DNA from 3 places in the Pallidibacillus thermolactis genome. Region 1 is predicted to be linked to each of the others. Evidence: riboswitches for the same ligand, from Rfam matches in the RefSeq annotation. Region 1 holds a riboswitch; each other region holds the start of a gene.
The links. Region 1 has a riboswitch for S-adenosylmethionine ahead of metK (methionine adenosyltransferase). Riboswitches for the same ligand answer to the same signal wherever they lie in the genome.

Region 1 (4,526 bases):
GATAAATACGTTAGCAATTTCTCCATAAGCTTCTTCCCATGCTTTTAAGATTTCATCAGTTGCAGCATCGCCTAAAACTTCTTTTATCGCATATAACAAGTTTTCGCCAACAATTGGATAATGTTCTGGACGTATACTTAATGCTCTGTGTTTATGCGCTATCGTTTTTACAGGACCAATAATCGCTTCAAGATTATCGATATTTTCTGCAGCAGCAATAATCGAATTTGCTAAAGCCGTTGGTTGAGAACCGACTTTTTGGTTTACATGGTTAAAATAGTTCAATAGTTCAGGATTTTCCCCCAACATTTTTTTGTAGAAGACCTTCGTTATTTTAGTACCATACTCCTTTACAACAGGTGCCGTTGATTTCACAATCTCAATTGTTTTCTCTGATAACATTTCGTCCTCTCCTTTTAAAACATATATTTTAAATACATCTTAAATGTATCTAAATCGCTTTCAAAAAGCAATATTTCAAATACATCTTTAAAAAAACGTTCACAATTAGAAGAAAATATCCATACGTTTTTATTATGTTATAATAGAAACAAAATTAACTTTTGGTGATGTCCATGCGAATGACTTTATATACCGATTACTCTTTACGAACCTTAATTTATCTTGCTGCAATGGATCAGAACAGACTTTGTAATATACAAGAAATTGCAGATGCTTACAATATTTCAAAAAATCACTTAATGAAAGTCATCCATAATCTCGGAAAACTTGGATACATTGAAACGATTCGAGGGAGAAATGGAGGATTCAAACTAGCAAAGAAACCAGATAAAATTAATATTGGTGAGTTAGTTCGTCAAACAGAAGATGGATTTTATTTGGTTGACTGTATGGACCCCAATCATCCCAATCCATGTATATTGACAAATTATTGTGGATTAACTCGAGTCTTTCGGGAAGCTTTAAACGCTTATTTCCAAGTATTAGATCAATTTACACTCGCTGATATTGTGCGAACTCCCCATCTTTACAAGAGAATTTTACAACAAGAATAAATATATTTTCTAACTTATATGTTTACCCCTTCTTATCATAAGTTTCTCTACATAAGGACCATTCCAAACAAAAGTCCGTCTTTAGAAAACATTTTGATTTAGAAAATGTCATACTAAACCACATGTTTATAAAGACGGACTTTTATTATATTCTATCTGTCACCTTATGAACATACCATTTTACAAAATAGATTAATCTACTTGAGCTTCTTCCCTTAAAATTTTTGCCTTATGCGTTTGCTCCCAAGGAAGATTTAAATCAGTACGACCAAAATGACCGTAAGCAGCTGTCTGTTTATAAATGGGACGACGTAAATCTAACATTTTAATTATTCCTGCTGGGCGTAAATCAAAATGTTTCCGAACAAGCCTTACTAGAACATCTTCACTGACTTTGCCTGTACCAAAAGTATCAATAGCAATCGAAACTGGTTGAGCAACACCGATGGCATATGCGAGTTGTACTTCACATTTTTCTGCAAGACCTGCTGCTACAATATTTTTTGCAACATAACGTGCTGCGTATGCGGCAGAACGGTCTACTTTTGTAGGATCTTTTCCAGAAAAGGCGCCACCTCCATGACGAGCATAACCACCATATGTGTCAACAATAATTTTTCGACCTGTTAATCCCGCATCTCCTTGTGGACCACCAATTACAAATCGTCCCGTTGGATTAATAAAATATTTCGTTTGATCATCAATTAAATCACTAGGAACAATAGGGTGAATGACATGCTCTTTGATATCCTTTTGAATTTGTTCCAATGTAGTCTCAGGATCGTGCTGAGTAGATAGGACAATTGTATCAATTCTCACAGGCTTTCCGTTTTCATCATACTCCACTGTTACTTGTGTTTTTCCATCAGGACGTAAGTATGGTAAAATTCCATCTTTTCTTACAACGGATAAGCGCCGAGATAATTTATGAGCCAATGATATTGGTAATGGCATTAACTCTTCTGTTTCATTACATGCAAAACCAAACATTAATCCTTGGTCTCCGGCACCAATTGCTTCAATTTCATCATCTGTCATTGTACCTTCTCTAGCTTCAAGTGCCTCATCAACACCCATAGCAATATCCGGTGATTGTTCATCAATCGATGTTAATACACCACATGTATCTGCATCAAAGCCAAATTTTGCACGGGTATAACCTATCTCACGAATAGTATCACGAACAATTTTTGGTATATCAACATACGAATTTGTTGTAATTTCTCCAGATACTAAGACTAAACCCGTAGTTACTGATGTTTCAGCAGCTACTCGAGCATTTGGATCTTTACTTAGTATTTCGTCTAAAATCGCATCGGAAATTTGATCACATATTTTGTCCGGATGTCCTTCTGTTACAGATTCAGAAGTAAATAAACGTCTATTAGCCATTTTTATCCTCCTTAATGTACACAACAAAGATAATAACCATTAACTTCATCATTATTATGAAATAAATCAAAATTCCAATTCCTAAGATGGAAAGGAATAAATAAAATTATAATACTTCTGATTCATATGAATTAATTCATTCACGAACGTTTTACATATACATACACTATATGGTATTTTCAACGCATATGTAACAAGAAATGAAGGCTAAAAAAATAAAACCTTTCCCCGCTAGAGGAAAGGTATATTTGCGTTCCTTTCACTCTTATCGATCAAGGTATTCCTTGCATCGGTTAGCACCTTGCACAAATGCAGGTTGCTGGGCTTCTTCGGGCCTGTCCCTCCACCAACTCTGGATAAGAGTATCCATTCAAATGTAAATCTTACATTAAAAGAACCCTAAGTGTCAATCATTTTAATCAAATAATAACTATAAATTTTTATTTTGTAAAAAGAGTATATTAATAAGAAATCGTTAATATTTTTTACGAAATTCTTTCAACTTTTTTTGATTATTAGTATAGACTAATAAAATAAATATGTTATACTAATTAAACAAAGGGTAAATAGAAATCATAAAGGGGAAGGTTTTTTTAAATGAATACAATTTACAATGTCAAAAGTTTAGAAGGATTACTTAGTGGAACCAATGTTGTTACACAATTATCCGTTCCAAAATTGGTTGAAAAGGTAATTAGCAGAAATGAAGGGGTACTTACAACTTCAGGAGCTGTAAGTGTTAAAACCGGAAAATACACTGGTCGATCACCGAAAGACAAATACTTTGTTCAAGAAGAATCAGTCTGCAATAAGATTGATTGGGGCAGTATTAATCAACCAATTTCGGAAGAAAAATTCTCACGTTTATATGCAAAAGTTTTAGATTATTTAAAAGTAAAAGATGAAATCTTTGTTTTTAAAGGATTTGCTGGTGCAGACGAAAATTATCGCCTTCCTATTCAAGTGATTACAGAATATGCTTGGCATAATTTATTTGCTCATCAATTATTTATCCGTCCAACTGAAGAAGAGTTAAAAAAACATGAAGCTCAATTTTCAGTTGTCTTTGCACCAAACTTCAAAGCAGATCCATTAGTTGACGGTACTCGTTCTGAAACATTCATTATCGTTTCATTTGAACATAAAGTTGTATTAATTGGCGGTACTGAATATGCTGGCGAAATGAAAAAATCCATCTTTACTGTCATGAATTATTTACTACCAGAACAAGATATTCTATCTATGCATTGTTCTGCAAACGTTGGAAAAGATGGTGATGTCGCACTATTTTTCGGGCTTTCTGGCACCGGAAAAACAACCCTATCCACCGATGATGACCGCAAATTAATCGGTGATGATGAACATGGTTGGTCCCTTGATGGCGTATTTAATATTGAAGGCGGTTGCTATGCAAAGTGTATCAATCTTTCTGAAGAAAAAGAACCGCAAATCTATAACGCTATTCAGTTTGGATCAGTCCTAGAAAATGTAGTCGTTGATCAAAACGGAAAAGCTGACTTTGATGATGGAAGTTTAACAGAAAATACAAGAGCGGCATATCCATTACATGCCATTAAAAATATTATCACACCAAGCAAAGCTGGTCACCCAAAAACCATTATCTTTTTAACAGCCGATGCATTTGGGGTATTACCACCAATTTCAAAATTAACGAAAGAGCAAGCAATGTATCATTTCTTAAGTGGATATACAAGTAAATTAGCTGGTACCGAACGCGGTGTTACAAGTCCAGAAGCAACATTTTCAACTTGTTACGGAGCGCCATTCTTACCATTACCAGCTAACCGCTACGCTGAAATGTTAGGTGAAAAAATTGACCAGCACAATGTACAAGTCTTTTTAGTAAATACAGGCTGGACTGGCGGTGAATACGGTATCGGAAGCCGTATGAATTTAAAATATACAAGAGCAATGGTTCGCGCCGCAATTGAAGGTAAATTAAATAATGTTGAAACTGTAAAAGATTCAATATTTGGTTTACAGATTCCAGTGGAAGTGCCTGGCGTACCTTCAGAAGTCCTTTTACCAAATAAAACTTGGTCCGATGAAAATGCTTATTTTGAAAAAGCAAAAGAACTAGCGAATCAATTTAAAGAA
Region 2 (4,526 bases), on a different contig from region 1:
AAAATGGCCAATGTTAAACTAGCTGTTATTTTTTACAGTATGAGTGGGACGAATTTTCAATTAGCGAAATGGGCGGAAGAAGGAGCAAAAGAAATGGGCGCTGAGGTGAAGGTATTAAAAGTAGAGGAATTAGCGCCTGAATCGGTCATCCAGGGAAATGAAGCATGGAAAGCAACGGTGGAAAAAACAAAAGATGTCCCAGTTGCAACATCGGATGACATTGAATGGGCTGATGCTATTATCTTTAGTGTTCCAACTCGATTTGGGAATATGCCATCACAGATGAAACAATTTCTTGATATTCAAGGTGGACTCTGGGCCAATGGGAAAACCGTAAACAAAGTAGTCAGTGCAATGACTTCTGCACAAAATCCGCATGGTGGTCAGGAAGCAACACTTTTATCATTATATACTTCTATGATGCATTGGGGTGCCATCATTGTACCGCCTGGTTATACAGATCCCGTTATCTTTGGTGCAGGGGGCAACCCTTATGGGACAAGTGTAACCGTAGATCAAAATGGAAAAATGATCGGAGATGTAGAAGCCGCGGTCAAACATCAGGCCAAACGTACAGTGACCGTTGCAGAATGGGTCAAGAAGGGGAAACAATAATAAAAAAAGAGGCTAATCGATCTTGTCGATTAGCCTTTTTGCTATATTGATTGGACTAATTGAATGACTTCTTTTTTCTTGGATATCCAACAAGAATAGCACAAATACCGCTAATTCCAATAAGGATTGGATAGAAAGCGTATTGTAGGATGCTGACTGGCGATATTCCGGCAATGCTTGCTGCAACAAGTAATTGGGCGCCATATGGAAGCAGGCCTTGAATGGAACAGGAAAAAATGTCTAATAGGCTTGCTGTTTTCCTTGGTTCTATGCCATATTGTTCGGCAATCTTTTTTGCCAGTGGACCGGTAATTAAAATCGCAATCGTATTATTTGCCGTTGATAAATCGGTTACGCCAACAAGACCGGCAATACTAAATTCGACACCCTTTTTCGACTTAATTTTTCTTGTGGCCAGTTGAAGGAGAAAGTCGATGCCTCCATTAAATTTAATAACTTCCACCATTCCAGCAATTAGTATTGCGAGGAAGGCCATTTCATACATTCCTGCCATTCCTTCGCCAATCGTTTCTATAAGATTCATGATATGGTAACTACCATCTGCTAGGCCAACAGCTCCAGCGAGAACAATCCCTAATGCTAAAACTAAGAAAACATTGATTCCAATTAACGCTAAAACAATAACTAAAATATAAGGAACAATTTTGATCCAACTATAGCTTAAATGTTCCACTTGTGCGGTTTCACCTAGTGTAATCCATCCCAAAATTATACTCGTGACAATAGCTGCCGGCAGCACGATCCAAAAATTGACCTTAAATTTATCTTTCATTTCGGCACCCTGTGATCGTACAGCAGTTATTGTTGTATCTGAAATAAAGGATAAATTATCGCCAAACATGGCCCCGCCAATAATCGCTCCCATCACTAAAGCTACAGCAAAATCGGTTTGCTCACTTATCCCAACTCCAATGGGCGCCAGTGCAACAATCGTACCTACCGATGTTCCCATGGATAAAGAGATAAAACAAGCAATGATGAACAAGCCTACAATCAACAAGTTTTGCGGAACAAACGATAAAGCTAGGTTAACAGCAGAGTCTACGGCTCCCATGCCTTTTGCTACCGATGAAAAGGCTCCGGCCAATAGAAAAATGACCACCATCAACATGACATTTGAATTTCCTGCTCCTTGGCAAAAAATTTCTACCTTTTTTGCAAAAGGTTCTTTTCGATTCATTGCTATGGCCACAGCGCTTGAAATGGCGATGGCTACAATAACAGGGAAAATGTAAAAATCACCTGTAATAACCCCAGCACCAATAAATAAAACTAAAAACACAACAAATGGGATTAACGCCCAAGGATTTCCTTTTTTCATCGTACAACCTCCACAATTCAAATGGGGCACTTCGCCCATAATTACAAAAAGACCTCTTCTTGAAACAACAAGAAGAGGCCTTATATTTGTATCTATAAAACACCCTTCTTATCTTTCAAGTACAACTTGCTGGATTTGGCACAGCAACTTAGTTCCTAAGTTCCGCTGCCGAGATTTCATAGGGCCAGTCCCTCCATCTCTCTTGATAAGAAGAAAAAACTTTATTTTTTTATCACAATAAATAATAGATTACATGATTTTTATTTCTTTATCAATAATCGATGAATGGAAATTTTTTCTTTTGATGTCGAAGGTTGTTTATAAAGCTTGTAAATCATATGAAAAATGCAATGATTACTTTCTGGAAATCATAATACAGCTCCACAAAAGCGTTGATCTGTATTAGGTTAACATCACTTATTGATTCGATCTTCCTCACTTAAACCACTTACTTTGAAAACCTTCTGTTTGTTATCATATTTAGCAAGGAAGTTAAGATTTCGAGCGCTTTACAGATTTAGGAAATCTAGCCATGAATAATGTTTCAATAAAGCACCTTTTAATACATGTCGGAATTGGAAAGGTAGGCATAAAAAAAGTACCGTTCGCCATGATTCAAATCCACCTAAATAAAAATGTAACCTACAAAAGCAATATAGGTTACATTTTTATAATGACAGAAAGGTTCCTGAGCGTTATAACGGCTTTTTAAAAACATAACTAACTTTATCGTAGTTCATTTTCTTTTCATAAAAGCGATGGGCGTCTGCTCGTTGTAATCCTGATGAAAGAGCGACGGTGTCATAGCCATTTTCCTTTGACCAATGGTGTACATAATTTAAAAGTATTTTCCCATATCCTTTTGAACGACTGTTTGCATCGGTAACTAAATCACATACCCATATGAATCTTCCATAATATAAAGTAATCATTGGCATAAAACCTGTTACGGCTACCATTTTTTCGTTATCATATAAGGCTACTAGTCTATAATTCTCCTTTTCTGTTGCTTCTTGAACTAAAGTTAAATATTCCTCCTCACTTAAATGGGTCCGTAATTGTTTCATTATTGGATAGGCTTTTTTCCAATCTTGCTCGCTTGTAAGCTCTTGAATATCAATCGATTTTTCATTTGTCATTTCCTTTCATCCCCTTCTTTTTGACTTACACACCATTATAATTGAATCAGAACGAAATTTAATATAAATTTATAATTTTTTAAAAATATTAATAGAAATGCTAGTACAAAAGGAAAAAGGTTGGAAAATCCACCTTTCACCTTTGGATTGTTCCACATAGTCCCATATTGTTCGAAAAGGAAATATGTGTTAAAATAAAAACGTCCAATTTGATAAATAAATGTATAATTGTATACCATGTCCCGGTAGCTCAGCTGGATAGAGCACGCTCGAGTAAGCATCTTCGAATCAACAACAGCGTACCAATCGAACGGCATCTTGAATAAGCTTACTGAGATTGGGACGACCCAAAAAATATTGGATTAGAGTAGTAAAACAAATGAATAATTGTAATACCATGTCCCGGTAGCTCAGCTGGATAGAGCACGCTCGAGTAAGCATCTTCGAATCAACATCAGCGTACCAATCGAACGGCATCTTGAATAAGCTTACTGAGATTGGGACGACCAAAAAATTGAATTAGAGTAGTGAATAAATGTATAATTGTAATACCATGTCCCGGTAGCTCAGCTGGATAGAGCGACAGCCTCCTAAGCTGTAGGTCATGAGTTCGAATCTCGTCCGGGACGCTAGAACCCCCCTTATCCTTGTATAAGGGGCTTTTTATTTTGTTGAGTGGGGTAGATCCAACGGCGTGAATCCCAAATTCTTTTGAATTTCCACGATATCCATGTTAAACTGTCCAAAGAAAATATAGCAAAGCGTGGGATTTTTATGGAAAAAGATCCGAAAGCAAATGATAACGTCATTCCTTTTCCCCAATTAGAACTACGTTTACTTAATAAAGGACGACTTTGCCTTGAAGAAGGTAATGTGAAAGAAGCCATCGAATATTTAGAAGAAGCGAAACGGATCGATGACGAAAACCCTGAAATTTTATTTACTTTAACAATCGCTTATGTGCAACAAGGGAATTTTTCGAATGCCAAACTGATTTTAGAAGAAATGATGCGTTTTGGCATCGGGGACTACTTTGAAGTTGTCGAACTCTATGTCACTGTACTTTTTCAATTACATGAGTATAAAAAAATCAACACATTGTTAACAATGCTATTAGATGAAGAGCAAATCCCAGAACATAAACTTGATCAATATAGAGAACTACTGCAGTTAAGTCAAAAATTAGCGGATGAACAGAAGAAAAAAACGAATCGAGATCCAAAAGAGCTATTTAAAGGTGATTTTCAAAAGGTACTTCAAAATATTTTGGAGCTTGATTTAGAAGATGTTCACACATTTATCCATGAAATCGAAAGTTTTCTACGAGATGATTCAAAGGATGCCTTTGTTAAAACAATGATCATCAACGCATTAAAGGAAAAGGGATTTGAACGGAAAATACAAGTTCGGAAATTTAATAAATCGATCAC
Region 3 (4,526 bases), on a different contig from region 1:
TTAACGTTCGAATATTATTGAATATATTATGGGACGAAAAATATAAGTTGTCAATATTATCTTATTGATTTTTTCGACAAATCCGTGAGTGGTATCAAGTTTACATAATAACAACGGACAATAAGTTCATTATCCAATTTCTGAATCGTTTCTTGGAAACTTCTTCTTCGGAATAATAAACGTAGACTTTAATGATGAAACAAAGGTATGATAAATTAGAAATTTTAAATATGTAGGTGATGTAATTGCAACCAATAATCGATGTTCACATTCATTTCGATCAATACACATTAAAAGAACAACAAGGAATAATGAAAGAAATGGAACACTATCAAATTCATAGCTTAATATCGGTATCAACGAATCTTTCTTCTGCTGTTGAAAATTTAGCATTATATCAAAAAGATGAAAGGATCAAACTCGCCTTTGGTTATCATCCAGAACAACCCTTGCCAACCGATGAAGAACTGGCAGATTTGATTCAATTCATGGATAAAAATCATCAAGCTATGGTTGCCATCGGAGAAGTCGGACTCCCTTATTATACAAATGTAAAAAGTCTTGAAGGCTATCTTGCATTATTGGAGGAATTTTTTAAACTAGCTGTAAAATGGAATAAACCTGTTGCACTTCATGCGATTTACGAAGATGCTCCAATCGTTATAAATTTATTGGAAAAATACTCCATCCAAAAAGCCCATTTTCACTGGTTTAAAGGGGATACCAAAACCATTCAACAAATGGTTGAAAATGGTTATTTTATATCTTTTACTCCCGATTTAGCTTACGAACACGAAATCCAAAAAATCGCAGCCACATATCCCCTATCATTAACGATGGTTGAAACCGATGGACCTTGGCCCTTTGAAGGACCATTTCAAGGACAAAAGACCCATCCAAAAATGATACATGAAACCATCCGTTATTTAGCAAAAATCAAATCGACACACGTTGATGAAGTCTACAGACAGTTATACAACAACACCATCCTTTTTTATTCGATTTTTTAGTACTTTAGCACCGTAATAAATTTTTCAAAAAATTTGTGTTGACTTTTTGTAATGAACTATTTAGAATAAACATAAAATTTAACCAGTTAAAAGTTAATATTTTTACAATCTACTCTTATACAGAGAGGTGGAGGGACTGGCCCTGTGAAGCCTCGGCAACCATTGGAAAGATCCAAACGGTGCCAATTCCAGCAGGTTTGAAATGACAAACCTGAAATATAAGAGGGATTGTGATATATGAAAATATTCTTTTCGTACATCACATGACCTCTTATTTTAAGAGGTCATTTTATTTTGGAGGTGATGTACAAAAATCTATGAACTTAAACTTTCTTTTTTTAATTAAAAAATATTTAGAGGTGATTGGAAAATGGCGATTGAAAAATTTAATGTAAAGGCTACATGGAAGGAAAAATTATTAATTGAAACGGAAGCAAGAGGTCACAAAGTCATTGTTGATGAACCAGTTTCATTAGGTGGTACTGATCAAGGATCAAACCCTGTTGAACTTGTTCTTTCTGCTCTTGGTGCATGCCAGGCAATTGTTATCCAAACTTATGCGAAACAATTTGGGATCAACATTGAGGATCTTAAAATTGAATTGGAAGGTGAACTTGATACGGACGGTTTTTTAAATAAATCCGATGTCCGACCTGGATATTCTCATATTGAATCAAAATTTGTGATTTCAACAGATGCTCCAAAAGAAAAATTAGAAACATTTATTCAGTTTGTGGAAAACCATTGCCCTGTAGGTGATACGATTAAAAATCCTGTTCATTTAACTTCAAAAATTGTCGTTGAAAAACCTGTTAAATAAAAAAACAATCTAATACCAAGTAATCAGATATGGCTACTTAATTTTAAAAATGGAAAGGGTGTCATGATGGGTAAACAAATACATTTAAATGGATTCGTTCAAAATTCTCCGTCCCCACATTCAACTGGACTATGGAAACATGAAAAAAATCATAGCCGCTATCATAACCGGTTGTCTTACTGGGTTGATGTTGCTCAAACATTAGAAAAAGGGAAATTTGACGCTGTTTTTATTGCCGATGTTTTAGGAACATATAGCGTGTATCAAAACAGCTATAAACCTGCTGTAAAAAATGCAGTCCAAATTCCAGCACATGATCCTTTACTACCGATTTCAGCGATGGCACTAGCCACAAAACATATTGGGTTTGCTGTGACGATTTCAACGACCTATGCACAACCTTATGCATTAGCACGTCAACTCTCAACATTGGATCATTTAACGGAGGGAAGAATTGGTTGGAATATCGTTACCTCTTATTTAGAAAGTGAAGCAATTAATCTTGGCCTTAAAAGTCGACTACCCCATGACCTTCGTTATGAAAGAGCAGATGAATTTTTAGACGTGGTCTATAAACTATGGGAACATAGTTGGGAAGATGATGCTGTCACACTTGATATCGCACAAGATGCGTTTGCAGATCCAGACAAAGTTCATGAAATAAACCATGAAGGGGCATTTTTCTCCGTGCCTGGACCGCACATTGTAGAACCTTCGCCACAGCGTACGCCGGTTTTATTTCAAGCTGGTGCTTCACCTAAGGGGAAACGATTTGCAGCAAAACATGCAGAAGCTGTATTTACAAAGCATCATTCACTCGATGCATTAAAAATATACTCAAATGATATTCGTACACTAGCTAAGGAATACGGTAGAAATCCAGATGATATAAAAATATTCCCGCTCGTTTTACCGATTGTTGGTTCTACAGAAGAAGAAGCAATTGCAAAATATGAAGAATTGAAAAGCCATGTTAGTTACGAAGGTACACTTGCATTATTATCCGGTCATACCGGCATTGACTTTTCAACTTACAATCCAGATGACTATATTGTAGATATGGAAACGCAAGCGATGCAGGGAAACCTTGATCTTTACGGAAAAGATCCGAATAAAAAATGGACTTTACGAGAAGCTGTATTAAATCATGGACTAGGAAACGGAACAGTTAAATTTATAGGTACACCTGAGCAAATTGCCGATAAGCTTGAACAGTGGGCAACAGAAGGTGATGTCGATGGCTTCAACATTGCTTTTGCCTATTCACCAGGTACATTCAGAGAATTTGTCGATTATGTCGTTCCTGAATTACAAAAACGAGGAATATATCGTAAAGAATACGAAGCTGGAACATTACGAGAAAATTTATTTGGAAAAGGTCATGTATACTTACCTGACAACCATCATGCAAAAAAATTGAGTCTCGCTGTCAAGTAAATGCCCACTCGACAAGTAGGTCAAAAATCGGTTAAATTTTGCGTAAACGGAGGGTGTCCATGAACGTATTAGAATTATATATATGGATAGGTATGACGATCTTTGTCTTGATTATGATTCTATTAGGTTACCTTGGTGGTCGAGGTACAAAAAATATTGATGATTTTGCGATTGGCGGCGGTCAACTCGGCCCAGTCCTTTTAGGGCTGGGATTTGCTGCCACATATCTAAGTGCCGCTGTATTTTTAGGTTATCCAGGTTGGTCTTATGAATGGGGCTATGCCAATCTATGGCTGATGTTAGCGATATTTGGTGGAGGGCCGATCGGCGCTCTATTAGTAGCAAAAAGGGTGCGAAAGATAAACACAAAGCAAAAATCTTTATCTTTACCAGATTGGTTAGGCGATTACTATAATAGTGACATTTTAAGAGTAGGTACAGCACTTCTCCTTTTGTTTAATATTTTTTATATCGCTGCTCAGTTTGTTGCTGGAGCAAGAGTGTTTGAGTTCACAATGGGGTTATCTTATCATACAGCGCTTACTTTAATTGCTGCCATTGTCATAGTTTACGTCTTCATTGGCGGAACGCTTGCTGACTTATATACAGATGCTGTTCAAATTATAATGATGACACTGGCTGGGATCATCATTTTTATATCAGGTATAGTTCACTTTTGGGAAGGAAGTATTACGAATACTTTTGAGGTGATTACGGAAAATCTAAACGCCCAAAATCCAAATTTAGTTGGCATTTTCAATCCGGAATCACCCTATTTTGATTCCATTTCTGCCGTAATTGGAGCAATCCTAATTCAAGCAGCCTTTGCTGCAACTGCCCCACAGTTATTTAATAAAGTATTAGGATTAAAAAATGAAAAAGACATCGGCAAAATGATACTCGTATATGTATTAGTGATGTTCTGTTGCGTTGTCACTTTATTTGGTGGGATATATAGTCGCGCAGCCTTTGGTGATAACATCGAGGTTAGTGATATGGCATTAATTGAATACATTATTCAATTTTTCCCTACGATTATCGCTGCTTTTATGTTAATTGTCATCTTAGCTGCTGCCCTTTCAACAACAGATGGCTTATTTGTATCCATTTCGACTGTATTTGCCAATGATATTTTTCTAAAAGTATTCGTACGACGAAACATTATTAAGATCAATGACAAAAAAGCACAGCAAATTGCAATCCGAATAAGTAGACTTGCAGTATTAGCTATTGGAATTGTGTCTTATCTCATCGTATTA

Region 2: another riboswitch for S-adenosylmethionine. It lies ahead of OEV82_RS00065 (Na+/H+ antiporter NhaC family protein); the one in region 1 lies ahead of metK (methionine adenosyltransferase).
Region 3: another riboswitch for S-adenosylmethionine. It lies ahead of OEV82_RS12750 (OsmC family protein); the one in region 1 lies ahead of metK (methionine adenosyltransferase).

Annotation. Positions count from the first base shown of each region.
Region 1 is NZ_JAOUSE010000028.1:25,023-29,548, reverse strand. It holds gene hmpA (NO-inducible flavohemoprotein) at 1-402, opposite strand, end outside; gene OEV82_RS09920 (RrF2 family transcriptional regulator) at 576-1,016, shown strand; gene metK (methionine adenosyltransferase) at 1,209-2,408, opposite strand; SAM riboswitch class I at 2,671-2,771, opposite strand; gene pckA (phosphoenolpyruvate carboxykinase (ATP)) at 3,006-4,526, shown strand, end outside.
Region 2 is NZ_JAOUSE010000001.1:10,960-15,485, forward strand. It holds gene wrbA (NAD(P)H:quinone oxidoreductase) at 4-615, shown strand; gene OEV82_RS00065 (Na+/H+ antiporter NhaC family protein) at 671-1,957, opposite strand; SAM riboswitch class I at 2,063-2,169, opposite strand; gene OEV82_RS00070 (GNAT family N-acetyltransferase) at 2,653-3,096, opposite strand; tRNA gene OEV82_RS00075 (tRNA-Arg) at 3,652-3,725, shown strand; gene OEV82_RS00080 (tetratricopeptide repeat protein) at 3,871-4,526, shown strand, end outside.
Region 3 is NZ_JAOUSE010000047.1:10,725-15,250, forward strand. It holds gene OEV82_RS12745 (TatD family hydrolase) at 246-1,010, shown strand; SAM riboswitch class I at 1,123-1,235, shown strand; gene OEV82_RS12750 (OsmC family protein) at 1,381-1,830, shown strand; gene OEV82_RS12755 (LLM class flavin-dependent oxidoreductase) at 1,894-3,267, shown strand; gene OEV82_RS12760 (sodium:solute symporter family protein) at 3,327-4,526, shown strand, end outside.